Regions from separate parts of the Lacinutrix gracilariae genome, predicted to be linked through region 1. Evidence: riboswitches for the same ligand, from Rfam matches in the RefSeq annotation. Region 1 holds a riboswitch; the other holds the start of a gene.
The links. Region 1 has a riboswitch for S-adenosylmethionine ahead of ACFSSB_RS08765 (O-acetylhomoserine aminocarboxypropyltransferase/cysteine synthase family protein). Riboswitches for the same ligand answer to the same signal wherever they lie in the genome.
Positions count from the first base shown of each region.

Region 2: linked by a shared signal. The riboswitch ahead of ACFSSB_RS04015 (Na+/H+ antiporter NhaC family protein) and the one ahead of ACFSSB_RS08765 (O-acetylhomoserine aminocarboxypropyltransferase/cysteine synthase family protein) in region 1 are both predicted to bind S-adenosylmethionine.

Region 1 covers NZ_JBHULM010000011.1:353,884-360,690, forward strand. The annotation lists gene ACFSSB_RS08755 (trans-sulfuration enzyme family protein) at 1-133, opposite strand, end outside; gene thrA (bifunctional aspartate kinase/homoserine dehydrogenase I) at 150-3,548, opposite strand; gene ACFSSB_RS08765 (O-acetylhomoserine aminocarboxypropyltransferase/cysteine synthase family protein) at 3,615-4,907, opposite strand; SAM riboswitch class I at 5,026-5,148, opposite strand; gene ACFSSB_RS08770 (hypothetical protein) at 5,257-6,801, opposite strand.
Region 2 covers NZ_JBHULM010000007.1:249,588-256,394, reverse strand. The annotation lists gene ACFSSB_RS04045 (iron-containing alcohol dehydrogenase) at 1-71, opposite strand, end outside; gene ACFSSB_RS04040 (NADP-dependent oxidoreductase) at 89-1,087, opposite strand; gene ACFSSB_RS04035 (nitroreductase family protein) at 1,120-1,752, opposite strand; gene ACFSSB_RS04030 (NAD(P)H-binding protein) at 1,763-2,428, opposite strand; gene ACFSSB_RS04025 (TetR/AcrR family transcriptional regulator) at 2,430-3,014, opposite strand; gene ACFSSB_RS04020 (hypothetical protein) at 3,127-3,861, opposite strand; gene ACFSSB_RS04015 (Na+/H+ antiporter NhaC family protein) at 4,127-5,443, opposite strand; SAM-I-IV-variant riboswitch at 5,495-5,593, opposite strand; gene ACFSSB_RS04010 (TolC family protein) at 5,849-6,807, shown strand, end outside.

The sequences.
Region 1 (6,807 bases):
AAGAAGCTCTCATATCTTCTGCGTCTTCAAAAACATAACTAGAAGTAAGGTATAAAGGAGCAGAATGCTCTAAAAATTGCGAACGTTCTAATTGTGTTCTTATCGCTTCGGTTTCAAAATTATTTTTGCTCATAATACGTCTACTACTTTTAATTATTGTTTTCTATTAATCTTAAAACATCTCCAAAAACACCTCTTGCTGTTACTTGTGCTCCTGCTCCTGCTCCTTGAATTACCAATGGTTGCTCTCCATAAGACTCTGTATAAATTTCAAAAATAGAATCAGATCCTTTTAAAGCACCTAAAGGAGAACTTTGCGGAACAGAAACTAGTTTTACTTCTAATTTGGCACCATTTTCATCTTCTAAATTACCAGATAAATCGCCAATATATCGCAATACACAATCTTTATCTTGAGCACTTTTTAACGCTGCATAGGTAGCATTCATTTCCTCAAGAGAATTTAAAAACGTAGATACATTTACACTTTGCAAAGCTTCAGGAATTAAATTTTGAATCACAACATCTTCAATTTCATTATTTAAATCTAATTCTCTAGCTAGTATTAGTAATTTCCTTGCCACGTCATTTCCGCAAAGATCTTCTCTTGGGTCTGGTTCTGTAAATCCTTTATCAATGGCTTCTTTTAGCACTTCTGAAAAAAGCTTGTCTTGTGCAGAAAAACTATTAAATATATAACTTAAAGTACCCGAAAAAACACCTCGAATACGCGTAATATTTTCGCCAGATAGATGTAGTAACTTAATGGTATCAATTAATGGTAAACCTGCTCCTACATTGGTTTCGTATAAATATTTTTTTTGATGCTTATCTAAGTTTTCACGCAATTCATTATAAAACTTTAAACCTATAGTATTGGCAATTTTATTAGAAGAAACCAAGTCAAATCCATGAGAAACCAAAGTATTGTAACTATTTACAAAAGTCTTGCTTGCTGTATTATCTATAGCAATTAAATTTTCAAGGTGGTGTTTTTCTGCAAAATCAATAATATTTTGAATGTTATACGCTTCGCCTTTTTGCGCTATTTCTTCTTTCCAGTTTTGTGACACACCATTTTTAGACAACAGTACTTTTTTAGAATTAGCAATGGCAAAAATATTTAGTTTAACACCTTTACGTTTTTCAATATCTCTAGCCGAAGAAATAATTTGATTTATTAAAGCACTACCAACTAAACCATGACCAAAAATAGCAAGATTGACTTTTTTTGAACTATTAAAAACTTCGCCATGAATTACATTTGCAGCTTTTAATAATTGATCTTTTTTAACCACAAGGCTTACATTTTTACCAGTAAATGTATTGTTAAAAAGTAGTGGTGTAATTTGATTTTTAATAAGTGCATTAAAAGGTTTATGAAAATCGCTCAAGGCAAGACCAATAATAGAAATAACGGAAACATCATCTACCACGTCAATTTTATGTACGTCTTGCGAATAAAAATCATTTTCAAATTCTTGTTCTAAAGCAATTACTGCCTGTGTTGCTTTATCAGCATCAATAACCAAGCCTATTCCTCGTTCTGAAGAACCTTGCGAAATAATACTTACACTAATATTATAAAGACTCAAGGCTTTAAAAATTCTAGCATCTACACCTACTCTTCCCAACAAACCACGACCTTCTAAATTTATTAAAGCCACATTATCTAAAACAGATAAAGAAGTAGCTTGGTTGCTATCGTTTTTTGCAGTTATTAAAGTACCTTCATCTTCAAGGTTAAAAGTATTTAAAATACGAAGGTTTATATTTTTTTCTAATAACGGAATAATGGTTTTTGCATGTAAAATGGTTGCACCAAAATTAGCTAGCTCATTCGCTTCAGAAAAAGAGAGTTCTTTAATTTTTTTTGCATCAGGAACCAAATCTGGATTTGCCGTATAAATACCATTAACATGAGTATAGTTTTGAAGCTCTTCGGCATCTAAATAATTGGCTAAAAGAGCTGCAGAATAATTGCTTCCGTTTCTACCTAAAGTAGTAGTCTCATTTTTAAGATTAGAAGCGACAAAACCAGTAACTATATTAACGGTTGTACCATTATATTGTTTAAAATGAGTTAAAACATTTTCTTTAGAAACGGCATGAATAGGTTTTGAATTACTAAACGTTCCTTCGGTTTTAATTAGCGTTCTTGCATCTGTAGCATTTGCGTTTACCTTTTCTTTTTTAAGTAAGGCCGTAATTAATTTAGCCGATAAAATTTCGCCATAAGCCAATACTTGATTTTCTATTTTCTCACTATAATCTCCTAATAAAGCAACACCTTCAAAAAGGGTTTCTAGGGTTTTAAACTCTTCGGAAAAATCAATGGTTTTTAGAGGCTCTGTTTGGTATTTTTGAAAAGCTAAAAACGCTTCTTTATAGGCTTCTTTTTGAGATGCTTTTTTAAGAATTTCTTCTAACTCATTTGTAGCATTTCCTCTAGCGGAAACCACAACAGTTATACGTTCTTCTTTTTCTACCTTATCTTTTATAATAGAAATAGTATTGGTTAACCCTTCTTTATTTCCTAAAGATTTTCCGCCAAATTTTAATATTTTCATTTTTTTATTTTTCGAATTCGGATTAAAAATATCTTCAATGATTTTTTCTAATTGATCAAATTCTATTAAAAAAGCATCGTGTCCATGATCAGAATTAATTTCATGATACGTCACATTTGGATGTAATAATGCTAATTGTTTTTGTGTTTCTCTATTTTCTTCTGCAGTAAAAAACAAATCAGAATCTACACCTATAATGCTAATGTTTGCTTTTATATTTTTTAATACTGCATCATAATTTTCTCTGCCTTTGGTTACGTCTATGCTTCGTAATAATTGATTCATTAACTTATAGGCAGACAACTGAAAACGTTCTTGAAGCTTTTTACCATGATGCAGCAACCAACTTTCTACATTAAAAATTTCTAACTCGTTATTTCTACTTCGCTTAAAACGTTCTTTAAATGATTTTGGCGTTCTATAGCACAACATAGCATGCATTCTTGCATCGTGCACTGGATTGTTAGAATTCACTAAAAACTGTTCTTGTATTTGGCAATTTGCAATTAGCCAATCTGTAGATTTCCAATCGGTTGCAACTGCAATTAAATGCGCTGCAAGATTTGGAGAAAGCACTGCCATTTCCCAAGCAATTCCTCCTCCTAAAGAACCTCCTATTAGTGCAAAAACAGAACTTATTTTTAGTTTTTCTAATCCTACCAAAAATATTTTTGCTATGTCTCTTGCTACAAAATCTTTGTAGTTTTCAACAATAAAACCATCATAACCATTTCCAGGAATATTAAAAGCTAAAACAGTATATACCTTAGTATCTATAACTTTGTTATCGCCAATGACATCGTTCCACCAGCCATCTTCTCCTGCCACATTACTATTTCCTGTAAGCGCATGATTTACTAGCACAATAGGTGCTTGATGTAAAGGTTGCCCAAAAGTTTGATAGGATAATTTAATATCTTGAGAGACACCAGAAGCAAGTTTAAAACTTGGTATTTTTATGTAGTTTAACGTAGCCATTTATAGGTTTTTAATTGCTATACCTGCTTTGTAATTTATTAGCAAAGCAGGTATAACTAAAATATATTATGCTAAAATGGTTTCTTTAACCACTTTAAAAGCTTCTTTTAAATCTGCTTTTAAATCTTCTATATTTTCAATTCCTACAGACAAACGAATTAAATCTTTACTAACCCCTGTTGCCTCTTGTGCTGCATCATCTAATTGTTGATGCGTTGTACTTGCTGGGTGAATAATTAACGATTTGGTATCGCCAATATTAGCCAGTAATGAAAATATTTTTGTGGTATCTGCTATTTTTTTAGCCGATTCAAAACCTCCTTCAACACCAAAGGTAACTACGCCACTTTGTCCGTTTGGCAAATATTTATCGGCAAGTTTTTTATATTTACTAGATTGTAAACCAGGATAATTCACCCAATTCACTTCTGGCTGCGCTTCTAACCATGTTGCTAATTCTAATGCATTTTCACTGTGTTTTTGTATACGCAGTTCTAAAGTTTCTAAACCTTGAATAATTTGAAAGGCATTAAAAGGGCTTAATGCTCCACCATAATCTCTTAGTCCTTCGACTCTAATTTTTGCAATAAAAGCAGCAGCACCAATAGCTTCGCTATACACTAAACCATGATAACCAGGAGATGGTTCTGTAAATTCAGGAAATTTACCATTGGTCCAATCAAAAGTTCCTGCATCAATAATAACTCCACCAAGAGAGGTTCCGTTACCAGTAATATACTTGGTCAACGAGTGAATTACAATATTAGCACCATACTCTATTGGGTTTAACAAATAAGGTGTTGCTACTGTATTATCAACAATTAAAGGCACTTTATTTGCTTTAGACACCTCAGCAATTGCTTCAATATCTAAAACATCTAGTTTTGGGTTTCCTAAAGATTCTACAAAAAATGCTCTTGTATTTTCTTGGCTTGCTTTTTTAAAGTTTTCAACATCTGAAGGATCCACAAAAGTAGTTGTAATACCATGTCTTGGTAAGGTAACACTTAGTAAATTATAGGTTCCTCCATACAAACTACTAGAGGCAACAATATGATCACCTGCTTTTAAAAGAGTTAATAAAGTTGTTGAAATTGCTGCAGTTCCAGAAGCAGTTGCTACTGCTGCAATACCACCTTCTAAGGCAGCTAAACGTTGTTCTAGAATATCATTTGTAGGATTATTTAATCGTGTGTAAATAAACCCTGGAACCGAAAGATTAAATCTTCCTGCTGCATCATCAGAATCATCAAAAACATAAGATGAAGTTTGGTAAATAGGAACTGCTCTGGTTCCTGAAGTTTGACTAACGTCGTGTCCTGCGTGCAACGCTTTAGTTGCGAATTTTTGTGTACTCATTTTTCTAAATTTTGAATTAAAATAAATTAAACCAAAAGCCAAATAAGCCTCGTTAGAAGCGTACTTAATAGAAAAATGTTAAAAAGAAAATACCAATTACAGATGAGTAATTGGGTTTGAGTTATCTATCCAATACTTCGATTAATGAATCGAACATTAAGTAGAATTTAGCACCTTCATAGTAAATCTAAGGGTTGCTAAGGCTTCATAGAGTCTATCTCTCCACCTTTCTTGATAACATTTCAGTAAGTGTTTGAACTTTGTGAGCACAAATATTGCATTACAAAAATTTAATATCCAAATTTTTTAAGCTTTTTTTTTCATTCTTTTTTTTGAGGAAGGCTAAAAACTAGGTGTGCTCTGCTAAGTACTTGTCTTTAATAATCTGACCTACAGGCTTATTTTCAATTTTACTTTCTAGCCAAGAAATAATATCTAAATATAAAAACGCACGACGCTCATAAGGATGATCTTCATATTGTTTTAAAACCACCAACAGTTTTTTAAATTCCTTTTTAAGATCTTGCGGATAAATATCTTGCAAACCTCTAATAAATTTTATCATTTCTTTTTGCACCTCATGAAGCTCATTCATTTTAATTAAAAACTTATAAGTACTACGCAGTAAGGTTTCTAAATGATAATCTAAACCTGCCTCATAATGCGCAACCAGGTTTAAAACTCTAGAAAAACACAGTAAATCTTCACGCATAGAAAGCGTTTTATTAGAAATAATTTTATCTAAATATTTAATGCATTCTTTATTGTTTCCTGCTCCAAAATGCATACTAGCAAATTTGTAATAAAAAACCATTTTATGGTGTGCATCAATTTTATTACTATACGGAATTAATTCTTTTTCAATCTGAGGAATAAGCGCTAAACCTTCACTAAAACTACCATCAATAAAATATTGATTTATATTATGAAAGTTGGTATACAAAAAAACCAAGCTGGCAACGTTTTCATCTTTAGGAAAACCATCACTAGCAACTGTAACTTTAAACTCGTTTAATTTTTCAATAAACTTTGGCTTATTTCTAATAAAATAAATAGCCTCTAACAGGTAGTTATTTCCTTTTAAGAAAAAAACGGGATTTAAATTTATCATACTAGGATTTTGATAAAATAAATCTACCCACTTTGATGCATATTTATAACAATTTAAAAAATCTTGTAGTAAAAAACTATACCATAAATGCGCTTTATAAAACCATAATTTTTCACGAAAGCCTGTTTTTGTTAAATCAAATTTAGGAATTCTTTTATTAAAATATTCGGTTACTAAACGGCTTTCCTCTTCATTTTTAACATAACCAGTTTTTAAAATAATACTGTAAAGCTGTAACGATAGATTAGATAATTTACTTGCAATTAAATTTAAGGCACTAATTTCTTTTGCCTGTGTTGCCAGCTCATCTGCACGTGTACTAATACTTCTTGTTATGTATTGTGATTCTATTACTTTTTCAAGTTCTATAATTTCAAAAGCAGCATTTTTTTCTTCATTTACAATAGCCAGTTCTTTTGCTTTATCTAGTATTTTCAAACTTTGTTTATACAAGCCCTTATGGTATAAAATAGAAGCAAAATCTAATTGCTCTCTAATTTGAGAACGTATATTTTGGTGTGAAGGGTTTAGTTTTAAACTTACTAAAATCTGCTTGTACAAATGTGCTTTAACATTGGCTATTTGTTGTTTTTTAACAATGCCACTTTTTAATATTGCAGTTTCATCATACACTTGAGCCTTATCTAAAAGATTAAAAAGTTTTAAAAATTTAGAATCTGAGTTTACCCCAAGTCTGCCTACATACAATTTAAATTGTCTTTTTTCAGATTTAGTTAAAGACTTAACTAACAGAAATAAATTATCTTTTTGTTCTTTAGTTATCAATAG
Region 2 (6,807 bases), on a different contig from region 1:
CTTTCTAATTTTTCTATGGTATCCTTTCCAAAAATTATTTTGGTTGGATTTTTAAATTCAAAATTGTTCATCTTCTTTTCTTTTTTAATTAAATTTTTACAATCATTTTTCCCTTGTTTTTACCTTCAAATAAATCGATAAAAGCATTCGGGATATTATCGAAACCTTCTACTACAGTTTCGGTATATTTTAGTTTTTCTTCACCTAACCAAGTCGCTAACTGTTGCATAGCTTCTTGGAATTTTTCAGCGTAATTAGAAACTATAAATCCTTGCATTAAAGCACTATTTTTTACTAAGAAAGGCTGTACGCTAATACTTTTAGGTGTCTCGGTTTTATTATAAACAGAAATAGCTCCACAAATAATAATTCTAGCAAAACGGTTTATATTGAATAAAACAGCATCAGAAATTGGTCCGCCAACATTATCAAAATAAATATCTACACCATTTGGAGCAGCTTTTTTAATAGCTGCATTTATATCTGTACAAGTATTATAATTGATACCAGCATCAAAGCCAAATTTGGTTTTTAGTAGTTCTATTTTTTCATCGGTTCCAGCAATTCCTATCACATGAAGCCCTAAAATTTTAGCTATTTGCCCAACAACAGAACCTACAGCACCAGCAGCACCAGAAACAACAATGGTTTCTCCTGCTTTTGGTTTTCCTATTTCATTTAATCCTAAATATGCCGTTAATCCTGTCATACCTAAAACACCTAAATACGTACTTAAAGGTGCTTTTGAGCCATCTACTTTTAGCAAGCCTTCTCCGTTAGAAACTTGTTGTGTTTGCCAAGCTAACAAGCCTGAAACAAAATCACCTTCTGTAAATTTACTGTTTTTAGATGCTATTACTTTTGCAATAACACCAGATTGAACAGGTTGGTTTAACTCAAAAGGTGGAACGTATGATTTTGCGTCGCTCATACGACCTCTTAAATAAGGATCTACAGAAACATAAACTGCTTCTAAGAGTATTTCTCCTTCAGAGATGGTAAGTGTTGTGTCTTTAGTAACAAATTCAAAATTTGAAACTGTTGGTTTTCCTTCTGGTCTGTTATTTAATAATATAGTCTTTATCATAATTGTTTTTTTTAGTCTATTACAGTTACTAATTAGTCTATTACAGTTACTAAGTCTTCCATAGGTTTTCTCACCTTAACAAGATTTACTAACCAATCTGCATCTTCTTTTCTATAACCTAATGGTAATAAAACAGCACTACGTAATCCTTTTTCTGGTAATCCTAAAATTTGATCCACAGCAGCAGGATCAAAACCTTCAATAGGTGTTGCATCTACACCTTCAAAGGCAGCAGCAGCTATAGCTTGCGAAAAAGCAATATACGCTTGTTTTGCAGCATGGTTAAAATTCTCTTCGGCATCTTTTTGAGGATATGCGTTTAATAACATTTGACGATAGTTTTCCCAACCTTCGTTTTTAAAACCACGAATATCATTGGTTAAATCAAACATATAATTAATTCTGTCTGCTGTATAGGTATCCCAAGCAGCAAAAACGAGTAAATGCGAACAGTCTGTAATTACAGATTGGTTCCAAGCTACAGGTTTAATTTGTTCTTTTATATCTTGATTTTTTATAACAAAAATTTCAAAAGGTTGTAATCCGCTTGAAGTAGGAGCTAAGCGAGCAGCTTCAAGAATACGTTCTATTTTTTCTTCGGATACTTTTTCGCCATTCATTGCTTTTGCAGCGTATCTCCAGTTTAATTTATCTAATAATTCCATGTAATTTTTTTTAGTTTTTTTTTGAAATTTGTTTAATATCATTGGAAGTTAAAATAACTTCGGCATGACTTGCACTATTTGCTAAATGTAGCATGGCTTGTGCAATATCGTTAGGTTCTATAATTTTATATTGTTTAAGTTTTCCTATAAATAATGGTTGTATTATTTTAAAAACAGCCAATGCTATTTTTTCTAATATTCGGCTTTCTTTACGGTTACCACCAATTAGAGAAGGTCTTAAAATAAAGGTATTTTTAATATTATATTGTAACACATCTTGTTCCATTTCCCCTTTTGTTTTATTGTAAAATACTGTACTATTTTTATTGGCTCCCATTGCAGAAATCACTAAAAAAGTATCAATATTATTTGCCTTTGCTAGCTTTGCAGCTGTAACAGGAATACCATAATCTATTTTTTTATATTGCGTTTTGTCAGGTGTTTTCTTTGCTGTTGTACCTATACAACAATACACTTCGTCTGCTATAAATTTGGCTTTAAAATCTTCAAGTTTTAAAAGGTCACCAATATATTGCGTGACTTTACTAGGTAATCCTTCTATTTTAGAACGAGAAAACAATTTGATACTTTGGTACCTATCATCTTCTAATAATTTTTGAAGTAATATGCTTCCGGTTAAACCGGTTGCGCCTAGTATTATAGCAGATTTATTCATTTTATTTACATTGTTTTATACTGCTCCAAGCAGATTGATAGGCTTCTTCTAATTGTTTTTCATCTAATTGAATATCACCTCTTTTTTGAATCATCATTAAAAACGATAACGGATTTATAGAATAGGCATATAATAAATAATCAGACAAGGGTTTAATTATACCTTCTTTTCTACCACGTTCCCAAAGGTCGAGTAGTGGTTGTAGGTGTTTGATACCTTCCTGTCTGCTATGTGCATCAATCATTGGTGTATTATCACATTGTGCCAAAAACATAGCGTTTTCACATTCTTTAAGTTTAAAGTCTGCAATACGTTTCCAGATGCGTTCAAAACCAGCTTCTACAGACATGGTTTCATCATAGTTTTTAAAAGCATATTCGGTGTATTCTGCTTTTACATCTATGTATGTTTGATTTACTAAATCTTGTTTGTTTTCAAAATATAAATAAATGGTAGCAGGTGATACATTTGCCATTTTTGCAATTTTACTCATTGGCGTAGCGTGAAAACCATTATTATTTACTAACTCAATGGTTGCTTTAACTAGCGCATTTCTTTTATCTATACTTTTTTGAAGTTTTGCCATTATCTAAAATTATAATACAAAGGTAAGTAAAAAATGAATGTTCATTCTTTTTTTAACATAAATTTATATTCAAAGGTATTTAGGTAAACTATAATAGAGAAGTACTGGAGTTTTACAGGTATGTATTATTTACATTATTTTCCTTCGGATTTGTTTCTGTTATAAACTTTATAAAAAGAAAAATGGAAATGATATGACAAATAATAATGATAAGCGTGAAGGTTTTAGTGAATAAAAAAAGCTCATTAATAGGAGCTAATGCTATTTGAAAAATAGTAAAAATACCTGAAGCTAATAAAATGGTTCCGTTGGCATATTTATCATTAATATAAATAACAGCAAATGTTAAAGAGAAAATAAATAAACAAAAAGCTCCTAAAAATATAAAGAACTGATTATTGTCTGGTATATAATTTATAACGAGTTCTACAACTGCTAAAATTAAATATAATACTAACATGATACCTACAATAACAGAGCCTTGAAGTAAAGATTTAAATTTACCTTTATTTAAATATTTTCTAAGGGTTAAGCTACATAGTATTAGGTATAAAGAGGTAAAAGAAGCAACCCAAACAAAGTATTCTTTAAAAGAAAATAAACTTAAAGTGGTTGAAATAAAAACAGCTATTAAAGCCACAACATACAAAGGATCTGCCTTCTTTTTTGTAATACTTAAATATTTTAATAATAATATTATAATAAGAAAAGGCATGGTACATAATAACTGCTTTTTTTCTGAAGTAATGCAAATTAAAATGGAAGCTAAAAACGATACATAAAATAAAAGATTAAGCACTTTTGTTTTAGTAGAAATATTATGATTGTCAAAATATTTTTTTACCATGTATCTTTTTAAAATAATGTCTTGTTAAGTTATAAAAATATATTATTTTTCTATAAACCTATAAAAAATAATTTAGTTTTCATATATAAATATAAAACTAATTAACTGTATATCATGAAATAAACGTTTAAATAACGTTAACTTAAATACAGGATAATGGAATAATTAAAAAATAACTTTCACACAAGGCTTAAGGAAACCTATTCATTTATAGATGAGAATATTATAATTAAATTAAAAGAATGTATAAAAACCGTTGTATTACTTATGATTTAATTATTTTTTTTGAACTAAACGGTTTAAAACTTATAAATAATAAAGTGTAAATTAACAGTAGTAGTAAATACCAGGTATTAGAAACAAGATCTACATAATCTATTTTACCATTAGAAAAACTTAAAATCATTAATACTTGTGCGCCATAAGGTAAAATACCTTGAACAATACAAGCAAATATATCTAAAATAGAAGCAGTGTTTTTGTTATCTAATTCATACTCGTCGTTTATTGTTTTTGCAATAGGTCCTGCAATAATAATAGAAACCGTATTATTAGCAATTGCCATATTAATAGTACCAACCAAAGAGGCAATACCCAATTGTGCTGATTTTTTATTTTTTATAAGTTTTTTAATATTGATTAAAAAATAATCAATCCCTCCGTTTCTAGATACTAAAGCTGCTAAACCACCAGTTAACAATGAAAGAAGAAATATTTCTGTCATATTTGTAAAACCTGTGTATGCTATTTTAGTAGATTCTATTAAGGTAAAATCTCCATATACAATTCCTAAAAACACTCCAGAAATAACACCTAAAAGTAAGGTTACAAATACATTGACACCAATTACAGATAAGGCAATAACCAAAATATAAGGCGCTATTTTTAATACAGAATAAGTATAAACAGTAGTGTCTTCTAAATTAGAATCTAGTTGTAATCCTTGAAAAACAAGAATAGCAATAGTAAACAAAGCTGCTGGAAGCGCTATTTTAATATTCTGTTTAAATTTATCACTCATTTTGCAACCTAAAGATTGTGTTGCTGCAATAGTGGTGTCTGATATAATAGATAAGTTATCACCAAACATACTACCTCCTAATAAAGCACCACATAAAATAGCTGGATCTACATTACTTTTTTCTGCAAAACCTATAACAATAGGAGCTAAAGCTACAATTGCACCAACAGAGGTTCCTGTAGAAACCGATAAAAAAGCTGCAATTATAAAAACACCAAAATAAATATACTGTATTGCTATAAAGTCTAATCCTAAATTTACAATAGCATCTACACTTCCTGTGGTTTTAGTTATGGTTGCAAATGCTCCCGCTAACAAATAGATCAAGCACATGGTTAATATTTTATCATCACCACATCCTTTTAAAAGGGTGTTTATTTTAGAATTTATAGTTTGTTTAAACATTAAAAACGCAACTATTATACCTACAATAACGGCTATTGGTGCAGGTAAAGCATAAAAGTCGTTAAGATAAATTCCTACACCTAAAAAGGTAAATACAAATACAAATAAGGGTATTAATGCAGAGAATTGTGGTGTAATTGCTTTTGAACTTGCCATTTGTCTTTTTTTTTCATTTTAAAAAGGAAATAGCTATTCGTATTAGAAGTATGGGTTAACATTTTTTCCAATGAATTGGCTTATCTATTCAGCACCTTGCTTGTTATTGCAGGTTGCTATCTCCTTTTTATGAGATTCTTGATAATTAATTTAAGTGCGCAAAAGTAATATATAAAAACAGTTCTATTTCTTAATAAATGTTAATTTTTTATAAAATATTTAAGTTCTGTATTAAAGTGAAAAACAATGAACTAACACTTAAATAGAAAAAGGTTTAGAATTTATAAAAATCTCATCGATAAAATAAAGGCATTTGTATATTCAATACTCGCAAACGTCTATCGCTTTATAATAAGTAAGTATATAGTTTCATCTTTGAATTGTTAAATCAAAACACTCAAAAAAATGAAATTATATCTCATCCTTGCCAGCATATTCTTTATGCAGTTATCTTTTGCTCAAGAGGTTTCTGATAGCAACACACCAAAAGTGTGGTCTTTAGAAGACTGCATTAGCTATGCTTTAGAAAATAATATTACTGTTAAAGATGCAACTTTAAATAAAAGCATTGCAGAAGTAGATTATAGTAAAGCAAAATCATCTAGATTGCCTAACTTATTTGGTAGTGCATCGCAAAATTTTTCTAGTGGTAATACCATTGACCCAATTACTAGCGATTATGTTACAGACCAAATTCATAGTACCAATGTTGGTATTAATAGTTCAATGACTTTGTTTAAAGGAAACCAACTTAATAATGAAATTAAGCAAAACAAAATATTGTTAGAACAGAGTATTTTTTTAGAAGAAGTAGAAAAAAATAACATCGTTTTAAACATTCTAGAAGTATATCTGCAAACCCTTTATAGTAAAGAAAATATCGCTATTGCGGAAAACAATTTATTAGCTTCAGAAACAGAAGAAGAAAGAGCTAAAGCTCGTTTAGATGCAGGAACAATCGCTTTAAGTGATTATACCGAAGCACAAAGCCAAACAGCTACAAACAAATACAATGTTATAGCAGCTAAAAATGATTACCAACAATATATTATTCAGCTAAAACAATTGTTAGAATTATCTCCAATGGATGATATGCAAGTAGAAAGCATTGATGAAAACATGGATTTAATAAATCTTGAAATGGATAAAGCAACCGTTTATAGTAAAGCTTTAGGAATTCTTCCAGAAATACAAGCTAGTAATTTAAATATTGCTGCTAATGAAAAAGAATTAGATATTGCTAAAGGAGCTTTTTTACCAACATTATCCTTAACAGGAAGTGTAGGTTCAGGTTTCACTAGTGTTAATGACAATACGTTTTCAGATCAGTTTGATATAAACTTTAATCAAAAATTAGGATTATC